2 regions of the Mesorhizobium sp. C372A genome follow, and region 2 is predicted to be linked to the other one. Evidence: predicted binding sites of a transcription regulator. Region 2 holds the regulator's gene; the other holds the start of a gene.
What was found. Region 2 encodes LexA, which represses DNA repair genes until DNA is damaged. Its sites were predicted from a motif close to TGTTCNNNNTGTGTTCNG; they were not measured.
Positions count from the first base shown of each region.

Region 1 (6,628 bases), 3.1 Mb from region 2:
AGCGCGAGCTCGACAACAATGCGCAAGGCATTCTCGGCTATGTCGTGCGCTGGATCGACCAGGGCGTCGGCTGCTCGAAAGTGCCCGACATCAACGATGTCGGCCTGATGGAAGACCGCGCCACGCTGCGCATCTCCTCGCAGCACATCGCCAACTGGCTGCACCACAAGGTTTGCTCCGAAATTCAGGTGATGGATTCGCTGCGGCGCATGGCAGCGATCGTCGACCTCCAAAATGTCGGCGACCCGCTCTACCGCCCGATGGCCACCGATTTCGACAATTCCATCGCCTTCCACGCCGCCTGCGACCTGGTGTTTAGAGGCCGCGAACAGCCGAATGGCTATACGGAACCGGTGCTGCACGCACGGCGGCTGGAGCTGAAGGCGAAAGAGCGGGCGAATTAGCGCCTGCGTTTCCCTCCCCCTTGAGGGGAGGGTGGCCCGAAGGGCCGGGTGGGGTCCTGCGTGAAGTGCAGCGACTCCCTTCGGACGACACTACAAGCAATGTCATTGCAGAGGCCCTTTCTCGGCTCGGCTCCAAAAAGATCGACCATTCTTCGGCGACCCCCACCCTGCCGCTTCGGGGCCACCTTCCCCTCAAGGAGGAGCGTTACGCCGCCTGCGCTACCCGCTCCGACATCATGCGGTAGGAAATCGCCTCGGCCAGGTGAATTCGGCCGACGGTTTCGCTGGCGTCGAGGTCAGCCAGTGTGCGCGCCACTTTGAGCACGCGGTGATAGGCGCGCGCAGAAAAGCCGAGTTTCTCGCTGGCGTCTTTCAGCAGCGACAGGCCTGCTGCGTCCGGCGCGGCGATGTCCTCGATAACAGAAGGCGAGCAATGGGCGTTGGTGGTGGCGCTGGTAACGCCCAGCCGCTCGAAACGTTCGCGCTGGATGGTGCGGGCGCGCGCCACGCGCTGGGCGACGGCTGCACTTTTCTCCGCTCGGTCGGGCCGGATCAGGTCGGCGGCCGAGACCGCCGGTACCTCGGTCCTGAGGTCGATGCGGTCGAGCAACGGGCCTGAGATGCGCGCCTGGTAATCGGTGCGGCAGCGTTCGCCGCGCAGGCAGCGATAGCCGGGCTCGCCGGCCATGCCGCAACGGCACGGGTTCATCGCCGCCACCAGCTGGATGCGCGCTGGATAGGTGACGCGGTGGTTGGCGCGCGCGATCATGCAGTCGCCGGTCTCCAGCGGTTGGCGCAGCGCATCCAAGGTCTGCGGCGTGAATTCGGGAAACTCGTCGAGGAACAGGACGCCGTTATGGGCAAGCGATACTTCGCCCGGCCGCGCCCTGATGCCGCCGCCGACCATTGCCGCCATCGAAGCCGAATGGTGCGGGGCGCGGAACGGCCGCCGGTCGGTGAGCTTGCCTTCGCCGAGCTCGCCGGCCACCGAGGCGATCATCGAGACTTCAAGAAGTTCCTTGGGCGCCAGTGGCGGCAGAATTGAAGGCAGCCTCTGCGCCAGCATCGATTTTCCCGAGCCGGGAGGCCCTACCATCAAGAGATTGTGGCCGCCGGCCGCCGCCACTTCCAGCGCCCGCTTGGCGCTTTCCTGGCCCTTGATGTCTGAGAGGTCGGGCAGGTCGCGCGCCGAGACATGAATGCCGGGCTCGGGTCGCGACAGCACCTGCGTGCCGCGAAAATGATTGGCGATGGCAATCAGGCTGCGCGGCGCCAATATGTCGAAATCCTTTCCCGCCCAGGCCGCTTCCGGCCCGCAGCCGAACGGGCAAATCAGGCCTTTGCCCTCGGCATTGGCGCCGATCGCCGCCGGCAGGGCGCCTGCAACCGCGGCAATGGTTCCGTCGAGCGACAATTCGCCGAGCACGACATAGGAGGCCAGCATGTCGCCCGGAATGGCGCCGAGTGCTGCCATCAGGCCGAGCGCGATCGGCAGGTCGTAATGGCTGCCTTCCTTGGGCAGATCGGCTGGAGCGAGGTTGACCGTCACCTTCTTCGACGGCATCGACAGGCCGGATGCATGGAGCGCCGCCTGCACGCGTTCGCGGCTTTCGGCCACCGCCTTGTCGGCCAGGCCGACGATCTGCATGCCGACCTTGCCCGGCGCGATCATCACCTGGACATCGACCGGCACGGCCTCGATGCCCTGGAAAGCAACCGTGCGAACCCGCGCCACCATTTGCCCTGCCCCCGGAAACCGGCTTCGCCTCGACCTTGTGGTTCAGGCCGCGAGCGACGTCACGACAAGACAACCATAGATTTCAGGCCAAGGCAAGAACATTACAGGAACAGGCAGCCGTGCTGGTTGCAGCCGCGTTGTGCCCGGTAGAGGGCGACAGAGTTCCTCCGGCAATCCGAGGCTGTTGCCGTCTAAGCGGTGATGAAGGCATCGACCGAACCTGAAAGCGATCGATCGATCGCGACCTGCGGTGGAAGCCACTCCATGACAGGATATCTGAAAGGCCAAGGCAGGGCGATCCGGCGCGAAGAGCCGCTCTCCAGAAAAATCTCGTTTACAAGGTCTATGAACCGCCCGCGGTCTCGTTCGATTCGTTTCAAAGTTTGCGAACGAATGTAATCCCGGGGAATTCGTCGCTCCTTCAGCGCTAAGACAGCCTCCGCGATGGATCGAGGATCGGGTGGAACTGTGAGCGAATAGTCGTCATCCAGATAAAGGTCTCGGCCGCCATGGTTCGGCGTCGTGACCACTGGAAGGCCCGCGAGAAGATATTCCGTGCTGGCGAACATTGGTCCTTCCAGGTGAGAGAGACAGATTCCCACGGCTGCACGATTTAGATGCGTGTTCACCTGAGCCGGTGCCAATCGGACCGGCTTGCCGGTGCCGTCAAACTCGTTGATAAAGACGTGATGCGGCGCGAGCTCCCTATGCCGATTTATTCGCGCTCTTTCCGACTCCGTCGTGGAGGATCCGCTTGAATCTCGATAGAAGACAAATGCGCAACGCTGGATGCCAAGCGACAAGTCATGGCGCTTCCACGGAGCCAGCTGCGCATTGTAGATTGCATCAAATTCTACAGGGACGTCATCGAGAGGCCTGAATATGTGTTCGGAGGTTGTTGACGTCTTGTTGTGCAGGACGGCGGCCTCGCCGGACTGGTTCAACAGATCAGCCTCTGCCTGAGTGTTGGATAGGAAGATTAGCGAGTGACGGGGGTTCTTGAGTCTATGCAGAACGGCATAGGTCCGGATGGTTTTGACGCTAGCACTGTTTTCGATGGACCAGGTTGGCGAGATGAGAAACCAGGCGCGGTGGCTGCGTGGACGGAAAGGCATATGACTTGCTAATCCGAGCGGCGTACCGGACATTCCCGAATAGGATATGAACGGATCGTCCGACAGCAAACTGGCCTGAAGAGCAGGTTGCGACTTCGCGGAAGGGTGCCCTTTTCTGAGGTTGTGGCCATGACGCAGCATGGCTCTGACAATCTCGAATTTGGTAGGAGGGCGATACCCGTGCTGTAGGGTCAACATGCGGCAATTGCGATCTTGAGTGCGGAGAAAAACTCGCTTCGATAGAGAGAAATTTGGCAAAGAAACACCGCCATTTGATCGACGGAATATCTCAGGCGATCAAATCTGGTGTACGGAGAAGCGCCTCTTGAAAGAAAACATCGTCCCAAGCGGAGCTGGTTCTCACATCGCGCTACCAACCGTATCCGTTTGCGTAGGCTGTTTCAATCAAGAGGCATTCATCGACACTGCGATCCGATCCGTAGCGGCGCAGACATACACTGCGTTCGAATGCGTGGTGGTCGATGATTTTTCGACCGACGGTTCCCGCCGAAGGATTGAAGAGTGTCTGTCCCAGCTTGGCGACAGTCGTTTCCGCTTTCTGCCCCGACTGCAAAATGGCGGGCAGTTGACAGCAATGATGACCGGGCTTGACGCGACAGCCGGGCCCCTGATCTCCTTTCTTGACGGTGACGATGCTTGGCATCCTGACTTCATAGAATGCCATGTGAGAGCGCATCTCAGCCAAACCCGTATCGCGGCAATGTCGAGCTCCGATGAGGTGGTGATAGATACGGCCGGCAACCTGCTTGCGGGCGGTCATCCCGTATTCCACCTGAACGACCCGCGATCGATGCCGAAAATGAGCGGCTACCTGCATGTCGACACCGAAGCTGACCCGACATTATTATTTATTGATCGGGGTACCGTGGGTTGGTTTTGGTCAACCACATCGGGGATGATGTTTCGTCGAGCTCCGCTTGAAATCATGCGTCCATCCGATCCGGACGAAATAAAGATATGTGCCGATGGTTATATGGCTCGTGCCGCCCATATGATCGGCGGAACCGTGAGGATTGGGCGGGCTCTTGGCAGTTATCGGCTTCACGGCGGCAATGGCTGGGCGGACGGGCGCATCCTGGGTACCGGAGTTGGCCTCGGCAGGATGTCGCCTGATACTGAAATAGCGATACGGCGGGCACTGGCCAATCGTTGGTGCGAAGTGGCGCCGGGACTGGCGCATTTAATCTCCCGCCACTCAATGCGCAGGACCTTGGTCGACCTGATCGGACTGTCTGCGGCTTTTGCATTGCTGGAAAAGAACTCCGATGCGGGTTTTCTGCTGAAAGACTGGGCAACACCACAGCGAAAATTGCAGACCAGACTTATCGGTCTCCTTCCTCGGAAACTGAGGCCTCGGCGCTTCCGGGACATAGTTTGATCTGATGAGCCGCTTGCTCGGCAGTCTTACCCGATAAAGAGCATCTTTCGATGCTTCTCTGGACCCACCAAAGTCCTCCGTAGCAACGCACACTACGCGGTCGAATTCCGCCGCTTTTCCTCCACCGCGTCCCAGAACAGGCTGGCGATATCGGCGCCGCCAAAACGCTGCACTTCGCGCACGCCGGTTGGCGAGGTCACGTTGATCTCGGTCATGTAGTCGCCGATCACGTCGATGCCGACCAGGATGAAGCCGCGTTCTTTCAGCGATGGGCCGATGCGGGCGCAGATTTCGCGTTCGCGTTCCGTCAGCTCGGTCTTTTCGGCGCGGCCGCCGACATGCATGTTGGAGCGAGAATCGTGGTCGGCCGGCACGCGGTTGATGGCGCCGACCGCCTCGCCGTCGATCAGGATGATTCGCTTGTCGCCCTTGCGCACATCCTTCAGATAGCGCTGGACGATATACGGCTCGCGTGACAGCTGGGCGAACATTTCGAGCAGTGAGGCGAGGTTGCGATCGTCTTCCTTGAGATGGAAGATGCCGGCGCCGCCATTGCCATAGAGCGGCTTGACGATGATGTCGCCGAATTCCTTGCGGAAGGCCGCGACCTCCTGGGGATCCTTGGTGATCAGCGTTTCGGGCATCAGATCGGGGAATTCGGTGACGAAGATCTTTTCCGGGCTGTTGCGCACCCAGGCCGGGTCGTTGACGACCAATGTCTTCGGGTGAATGCGATCCAGAATATGCGTGGTGGTGATGTAATTCATGTCGAAGGGCGGATCCTGGCGCAGCAGGATCACATCCATCTCCGACAGGTCGGTGCGCACCTTGTCGCCCAGCGTATAATGATTGCCCTTCTCGTCGCGGAGCTTCATCTCTTCGATGCGGGCAAACACCTTGCCGCCCAGCATCGACAGCCGGTCGGGCGTGTAGTGGAACAATTGGTGGCCGCGCCGCTGCGCCTCCAGCGACAGCGCAAAGGACGTGTCGCCGGCGATCGAGACGGTGGAGACATGGTCCATCTGGACGGCGATCTTCAGGGGCATCTTCTGGTCTCCAGCGGGCTCTGTCGCCGATATACGGAACTTGGCGGCTTCTGCCAATCGCGCTTGCTTGGCCCAGACCTTTACCGGTCGAAGACCAGCCGGGAGTAACCGAGGAAGGACAGCGCCATGGCGACCAGCGAGGCGACGGCAAGTGCCGCCAGCGGCGGCATTGCCGGCAGCGCGAACAGGATGGCGCAGTAGACGAGATAGTTGACAATGCTGGTGGCGATGCCGACGCCGCCATAGCGCGCGCCCTCCTGCGCCACGCTGCGGCTCGACGGCGAAAAGGTCAGGTGCCGGTTGATCTGCCAGGTGACGCACAGCGCAAAGCCGATCGACAGGACACGGGCGACGAAGGGACCGAGCGGCGTCACCGCCAAGAGCAGCCAGAGCACCGCGGCATCGGCGACGAAACCAACGCCGCCGGCCAGGACGAAGCGGGCGAGCCGGCTCACGGCCTCAGGCGGCCCGGGGCGTCTTGCCCGGTTCGGCCTTCGCTGTTTCGCTCGTGCGTTCGCGCCGTTCGACCCGGCCCGACGGAACCGAGAGATAGAAAATGCGTTTCTGCTCGGCGCGTCCGCGCGATACCGAATCGAGGATCAGTCCGGTCACCATCGCAAGCATCGAGAGCAGCAGCAGGCCGACCGACAGCACCCAGGTCGGCATGCGCGGCACGAGGCCGGTCTGGGCGAATTCGATCAGCACCGGCGTCATCAGGGCAAGGCTCGACGCCAGGAAGAAAATCGCGAAGGCGCCGAAGAAGCGCAGCGGCTGCGTTTCCTTCATCAGCATGGCGAACATCCACAGGATCCTGGCGCCGTCGCGATAGGTCGACAGCTTCGACGACGATCCCTCAGGCCGGCGGCCATAATCGAGCGCGATCTCGCTCACCGGCAGTTTCAGCTGCGAGGCATGCACCGACATTT
Region 1 is NZ_CP100475.1:1,546,294-1,552,921, reverse strand. It holds gene NLY42_RS07165 (malate synthase G) at 1-404, shown strand, start outside; gene NLY42_RS07160 (YifB family Mg chelatase-like AAA ATPase) at 610-2,142, opposite strand; gene NLY42_RS07155 (glycosyltransferase) at 2,334-3,398, opposite strand; gene NLY42_RS07150 (glycosyltransferase family 2 protein) at 3,583-4,656, shown strand; gene gshB (glutathione synthase) at 4,749-5,702, opposite strand; gene NLY42_RS07140 (GtrA family protein) at 5,783-6,157, opposite strand; gene NLY42_RS07135 (glycosyltransferase) at 6,162-6,628, opposite strand, start outside.
Region 1: the regulator LexA is predicted to act here: its motif matches at 2,237-2,254, upstream of NLY42_RS07160 (YifB family Mg chelatase-like AAA ATPase).

Region 2 (6,628 bases):
CATAGGGGGTCTGGGGCGCAAGGGGCAGACCCGATGGCTGGACGTGGCCGGGGCACGTCGGCAATTATCGGTTGCGTCAACTGGCGCTGGAGCCTTGTAGCACAAAATCTGTTCGCACCCTCCGCGCAACCTCGTTTGGCAGCAGCGTCAATGTCTGGGTTTCATTCGGCTGCAGCGTCCGTCACAGTGCCTGGAACATCGCTGCGACGGTGGTAGCCCCCTCTGACGAGCGGACATTTCTTCACGGATGCGGCACTGCCCGACTACAACGCCGCCGTGACAGCGTTGGCTTGGTCACGCATATTGACCTTTCTGCAATCATTATCGTGAACACCGCAACTGTGTGCAGGCCGGTCTCGCCACGAAGGAGGCATGATTGAAAGAAGGACTACCGATGACCGAAAACGCCGACCATACGGAGGGTGATCCGTTCTACCATGGTACCCGGGCGGATTTGAAACCCGGGGATCTGCTGAGCGTCGGCCACCCTTCCAATTTCAGAGGTAAACCACTGTCATGGATCTATTTCACCCAGACACTGGAAGCCGCCATCTGGGGAGCAGAGCTTGCAACGGGTGACGGTCGTCAAAGGATTTACATCGTAAAGCCGACGGGGTTTTTTATGGATGACCCTAACCTGACCGACAAAAAATTTCCCGGTAATCCGACGAAATCCTACCGCTCCCGTGATCCGTTGCTCATCCTGGGTGAACTCGGTGAATGGCAGGGTCATACACCGGAACAATTGAAGGCAATGCACGATGGGCTTGCTCGCCTGAGGGCGGAGGGCCGGGATATGATTGAGGATTGAGCGTCCTTGGCGGGTCAATTCCGGCGCGGTGGACGCGACCGCACGGACTTTCGCGCTTTGCGCGTTCATGTAGCATAGGAGGTCTGGGGCGCAAGGGGCAGACCTGATGGCTGGACGTGGCCGGGGCACGAAGGAAGGCGAAGGCGCCGAGGCAGGCGTCAGCGAACGCTCGCTGTTTGCCGATAGTCCCTATGCCGAGCCGCTGCCCCTCGCGCTGCCTGAGCCGCATCCCGGCATAGCGCCCGCGCTGCCCGGTGACGCGTTGCCGGCGCAAGTCACAGCGCCCGGATCTATCGCCCGACTGCGCAGACGGCTTCGCCGCCCGTCATGGCCCGCGCTCCGCCGCAGCCTTGCCGTGGCCGCCAACACGGAGCTCGACCGGGGCGTCGCCTTCCTGCTGGTCCCGGTTTTCCTGGCAGCCGGCGTCATCGTCTACTTCTCGCTGGCCGGCGAGCCGGGCTTTGCGCAGCCAATCGCCATTGTGGTGCTGGCGACATGTTGCGCTGTCGCCACGCGATCGCGGCCGAGGACGCATCTGTTCTGCATGGCCGCGATGCTGTGCGCGCTCGGCGTCGTCGCCGCCAAGGTCGAGACCTGGCGCGCCGGAACGCAGATGCTCGGCTCCGAGATTCAGACACGGCTGACCGGCCGCGTCGTCAGTCTCGAACAGATGGAAAGCGGCCGCATCAGGCTGACGCTCGACGTGGTTTCGACCGCTTACCCCGAGCTGCGCTACGCCCCGGAGCGGGTCAGGCTCTCGGCGCGGACCGTTCCCGCCGATATGACCGCCGGCTCCCTGATCACCGGCTATGCCAGGCTGTTGCCGCCGACCGGTCCGGTGCGGCCGGAGAGCTACGATTTCTCCTTCGACAGCTATTTCACCGGTATCGGCGGCAGCGGCTTCTTTCTCGGCAATCCGAAAACCATTGCTACGCAGGGACCGCCGCCGCTGACCGCATGGCTCTCCTCGGCAATCGAGAACGCGCGCGAAAACATTGCCGACCATATCAGGGGCAAGATCGGTGGCGCCGAAGGCGAGATTGCCGCGGCGTTGATTGTCGGGGTGCGCGCCGGCATCCCGGACGAGGTCAACGAAGCGATGCGGCGCACCGGCATCTACCACATCATCTCCATCTCCGGCCTGCACATGGCGCTGGTTGCCGGCACCATCATGGCGTTGCTGCGTGGCGCCTTTGCGCTGTTTCCCGATTTCTCTTCGCGCCGGCCGGTGAAGAAATATGCGGCCGCGGCAGCGCTTGTCTCGATCGCCGCCTATCTCGTTATTTCAGGCGTCGTGGTTGCCGCCGAGCGCAGCTTCATCATGCTGGCGGTCATGCTTGTCGCCGTGCTGTTTGATCGCGCCGCACTCACCATGCGCAATCTGGCGATCTCCGCCATTGCCGTCATCCTGGTGTCGCCGCACGAGGTGGTCGGTCCCAGCTTCCAGATGTCGTTTGCCGCCACTGCCGCCCTTGTCGGCGCCTATGCCGGCTGGGCCGATTACCGCGCCGACAAGGTGAGAACGCCGCCGGCAAAGCGCTCCTTCGTCGGCTTCCTGTCGCGAAAATTCGCGCTGGCCATGGGCGGCCTCGCAATGACCTCGATCATCGCCGGCAGTGCAACCTTGCTGTTCGCCATCTGGCATTTTCAGCGTGTGTCGCCGCTCAGCCTGATCGCCAATCTGGCCGTGATGCCGATTGTTTCGTTGATCGTCATGCCCTTTGCCGTGCTCAGCGCACTGGCGATGCCGTTCGGCGCCGACGGGCCGTTCCTCTATGTGATGGGCAAAGGTCTGATGGCGATGATCGCTATATCGGCCTGGATTTCCGAGCGCTCGCCGGTCGACGCCGTCGGGCTGATCTCCATCCGCTCGGTGCTGTTAGTGGCGGTCGCCCTCGTCATCGCCACCATGGCCACCACCTGGCTCAGGTTGGCGGCCGTGCCTTTCGCGCTGGCCGGCCTGTTGACGGTGCCGCAGGTGCTTACGCCAGACGTGCTCATATCCGAGGATGCGCATCTGGTGGCCATGCCGATCGGTGGCGGCGAACTCGCCCTCAACCGCGAACGCTCCAACGAATTCACCACGGACAATTGGAAACGGGCGCTGCGGGCCGAAACCATTATCCCACCTGAGATTTTCGAGGCAACAGATACGCGGTTCGATCTCGATCCGCTCGATCTGCCGCCCGGCTCGCCCTTCTATTGCACCGGCGATCTCTGTATCGCCCGGCACCCTTCCGGAGCCATTGTAGCGCTTGCGAAAGACCGCAAGACGGCGCGGCCGGCCTGTGCCTTCGCTAGCCTGATCGTCATCGATGACGCCACGGCCTACAATCCGTGCCGCGACCCGCTGGTGCTGGTCGTGACGAAGAAACAGCTGGCCCGCGACGGCAGCGCCGCCGTCTTCTTCGATCCGCAATCGGCAGCTGCAGCGCCAACCATCCGCTTCGCCGTCGACAAGCCGTATCGCCCCTGGCACGAGCAACGCCGCTTCTCCCGCGAAGCGCGCGGCCTGCCGCCTTACAACCAGCGTGAAAAGTACAAACCCAAGCCGGCTCAGTAGCGCCGGATCAATCCGACAAGCTTGCCCTGCACCTTCACCCTGTCCGGTCCAAAAATGCGGGTCTCGTAGGCCGGGTTGGCGGCTTCCAGGGCGATCGAGGCGCCCTTGCGGCGGAAGCGTTTCAGGGTCGCTTCCTCATCGTCGACCAACGCCACCACGATCTCGCCGGGGCTGGCTGTGTCGGCATTGCGGATGATGACCGTGTCGCCATCGAAAATGCCGGCCTCGATCATCGAATCGCCCTTGACCTCGAGCGCGTAGTGTTCACCGCCCATGATCATGTCGGGCGGCACCGAGATCGAATGGGTCTGATGCTGGATGGCGTCGATCGGCACGCCGGCGGCGATGCGTCCCATCACCGGGATTGAAATCGAGGAAACGGCATCGTCATTGCCGGCAGACATCGAACGCGACGGCGAGCCCGGCCTGATCTGGCGGCCGAGACCGCCTTGGCCCATCGCGCCTTGTCCTTGGCCGCCTTGCCCTTGGCCGGTTTGACCAAGACTGCCCTGAATGACGCTCGGCGAAAACTTCCTCGCCGCATTGAGGCCTGGTGCGATCGAGTCGGGCAGCCGCAGCACTTCCAGCGCGCGCGCCCGGTTCGGCAGCCGGCGAATGAAACCGCGCTCCTCAAGCGCCGTGATCAGGCGGTGGATGCCGGACTTGGAGGCGAGGTCAAGCGCTTCCTTCATCTCATCGAAGGACGGCGGGATTCCGCTCTCCTTCAGGCGTTCATGGATGAACATCAGAAGCTCATGTTGTTTGCGCGTCAGCATCGCGGCCCCCAGGGGTTCTGAAACCAGAATCAGAAAAAACAAACCCAGAACAAACACTATCTGTTCCAGTTGTGTTCCGCAACCTTTTAAAGTTTAATGAATGTGTTGACGTTTTGTTCAGCGTAACGTTCGGCACCGCGAGCGGCGCTCGTAGTCGTTGGCCGGCAACGGGGTGAAACAAAGACAAGGTGCCCTGCGTCGTCGGCTACGATCGCCGCTTCCTTTTCGGACGGGGCTGCGCAGCATCCGCGCCGGGTTCACTCTGGGCATAGACCTGCAGCGTGTAGCCGATGTGAGCGGTCATCAGAGTTTTCGCACGTTCGACGTCGCGATCGAGGGCCGCTTCCATCAGGGCGGTATGGTGTTCGATCGCCACGGCGTCGCGCAGGGCCGCCACGGCCTTCCGGTGGCCATCCGTGCGGCCGGCGGCGGCGCGCAGCGTCGGGGCCAGACCCAGAAAGCGGTGATGGCGATGCAATTGGTCGGAAATCGTCGCATTGAAGCGCAGCAGCCAGCTGGATGTCGCGGCACTGAGCAGCGCCGCATGGAAGGCATCGTGTTTTTCGTACCACGCGTCGACCGCATCATCCGATGGATCGTCGAGAACAGACCCGCACCGTGAGAGACGATAGTGGGCGGCAACGACCGCGTCTTCCCACTCACGGTCGCCCTTCTCGATCGATTCCACCAGCAGGGGCAGTTCGACCACCAGCCGCGCACGCGCCAAATCCTCGAGCTCCGCCCGAGAGACGGGAGCGACCGCAAACCCGCGGTTGCTGATGGCGGTCACAAGCCGTTCCGCCTCCAGCCGCGACAGCGCCTCGCGCAACGGCGTCCAGCCGATGCCGTAGGTGTTGCGCAGCGTGCTCAGCTTCAACGGCGCGGCAGGCGCCAGCCGGGTCGCAAGAATATCGCGCCTGAGCAGGCGATAGGCCACTTCCGTCTTCGAGGTCTGCTCGTCATCCAGCATCGTGATCCATCAGACATAAACGCTCGGGCGGATCATTATATATCAAAGCCTTTCAGTGGGTGAATTATATATAATGTTTGACAGTTCAAGGGCGACCACTCAAGATCGCCGGCATGTTTGGGCGGCAGGCTCCGCCGCGCGCGTTTGTCCATGGAGGGGCGCCGGATCATGAGCACGACACCCGATCTCGCTACAATCGAAGCAATGGATGCCGCCGATCCGCTGCGCTCCATGCGTGAACGCTTTGTCTTGCCGCAAGGCGTGATTTATCTCGACGGCAATTCCCTGGGCGCCGCGTCAGCGGTCGTCTTCAGCGAACTGCAGCAGGCCGCCACGCAGGAATGGGCGCACGACCTCATTCGCGCCTGGAACACCGCCGGCTGGTTCAACATGCCGGTGGAACTCGGAGATCAGCTCGGGCGACTGATCGGCGCGGCTGATGGGCAGACGGTGGTCTGCGACACAACCTCGATCAACATCTACAAGCTGCTGCACGCAGCGCTCGGCATGCGGCCGGATCGGTCGGTCATCGTTGCCGAGGGCGACAGTTTCCCGACCGACCTCTACATGGCCGAAGGCGTCGCCTCGACCCGGCCGGGAACGCGGCTGCGGCTGGAGGGCGTCGACGCGGCCGCAATCGAGGAGCTGATCGACGACAGCGTTGCCGTCATCCTGGTCAACCACGTCAACTACAAATCCGGCCAGTTGCGCGACATGGCGGCGCTGACGCGCAAGGCACATGACGCCGGCGCGCTGATCATCTGGGATCTCTGCCACACGGCCGGCGCCTTGCCGGTCGAACTTGACCGTGCCAATGCCGATTTCGCCGTCGGCTGCACCTACAAATACCTCAATGGCGGCCCGGGCTCGCCGGCCTTCATCTACGCGGCCGAGCGCCACCATGGTGATATCAGCCAGCCGCTCAGCGGCTGGTGGGGCCATGCGCGGCCCTTTGCCTTCGAGCAGGGCTTTGCCGTCGGCAGCGGCATCCGCCGCTTCCTGTGCGGAACGCAGCCGGTGCTGTCGATGCGGGCGCTCAAGGGCGCGCTCGATATCTGGAACGACGTCGACATGGCGGCGGTGCGCAGAAAAAGCATCGCGCTGACCAACCTGTTTATCCAGCTCGTCGAAGCCAGATGCGGCGCCTACCGGCTTGAACTGGAAAGTCCTCGCGACGGCAGCCAGCGCGGCAGCCAGGTGTCGTTCCTCCACCCGCATGGCTATCAGGTGATGCGGGCGCTGATCGAGCGCGGCGTGATCGGCGATTTCCGGGCGCCGTCGACCATCCGTTTCGGCTTCACGCCGCTCTATGTCGGATATGGCGATGTCTGGCAGGCGGTCGAAGTCCTGGAGGATATTCTGCGCACCGGCGCCTGGCAGGACGCCCGCTTCGCGGTGAAGACCGCGGTTACGTGAGAAACCAGAGCAATTTCAGGAAAAGTGTGAAGCGGTTTTCCGTCCGAAATTGCGTCAATCAAAGAGCTAGAGCATTTCGCCGTTTCCGTTAA
Region 2 is NZ_CP100475.1:4,634,770-4,641,397, reverse strand. It holds gene arr (NAD(+)--rifampin ADP-ribosyltransferase) at 395-811, shown strand; gene NLY42_RS22265 (ComEC/Rec2 family competence protein) at 918-3,374, shown strand; gene lexA (transcriptional repressor LexA) at 3,368-4,150, opposite strand; gene NLY42_RS22255 (GntR family transcriptional regulator) at 4,356-5,120, opposite strand; gene kynU (kynureninase) at 5,289-6,536, shown strand.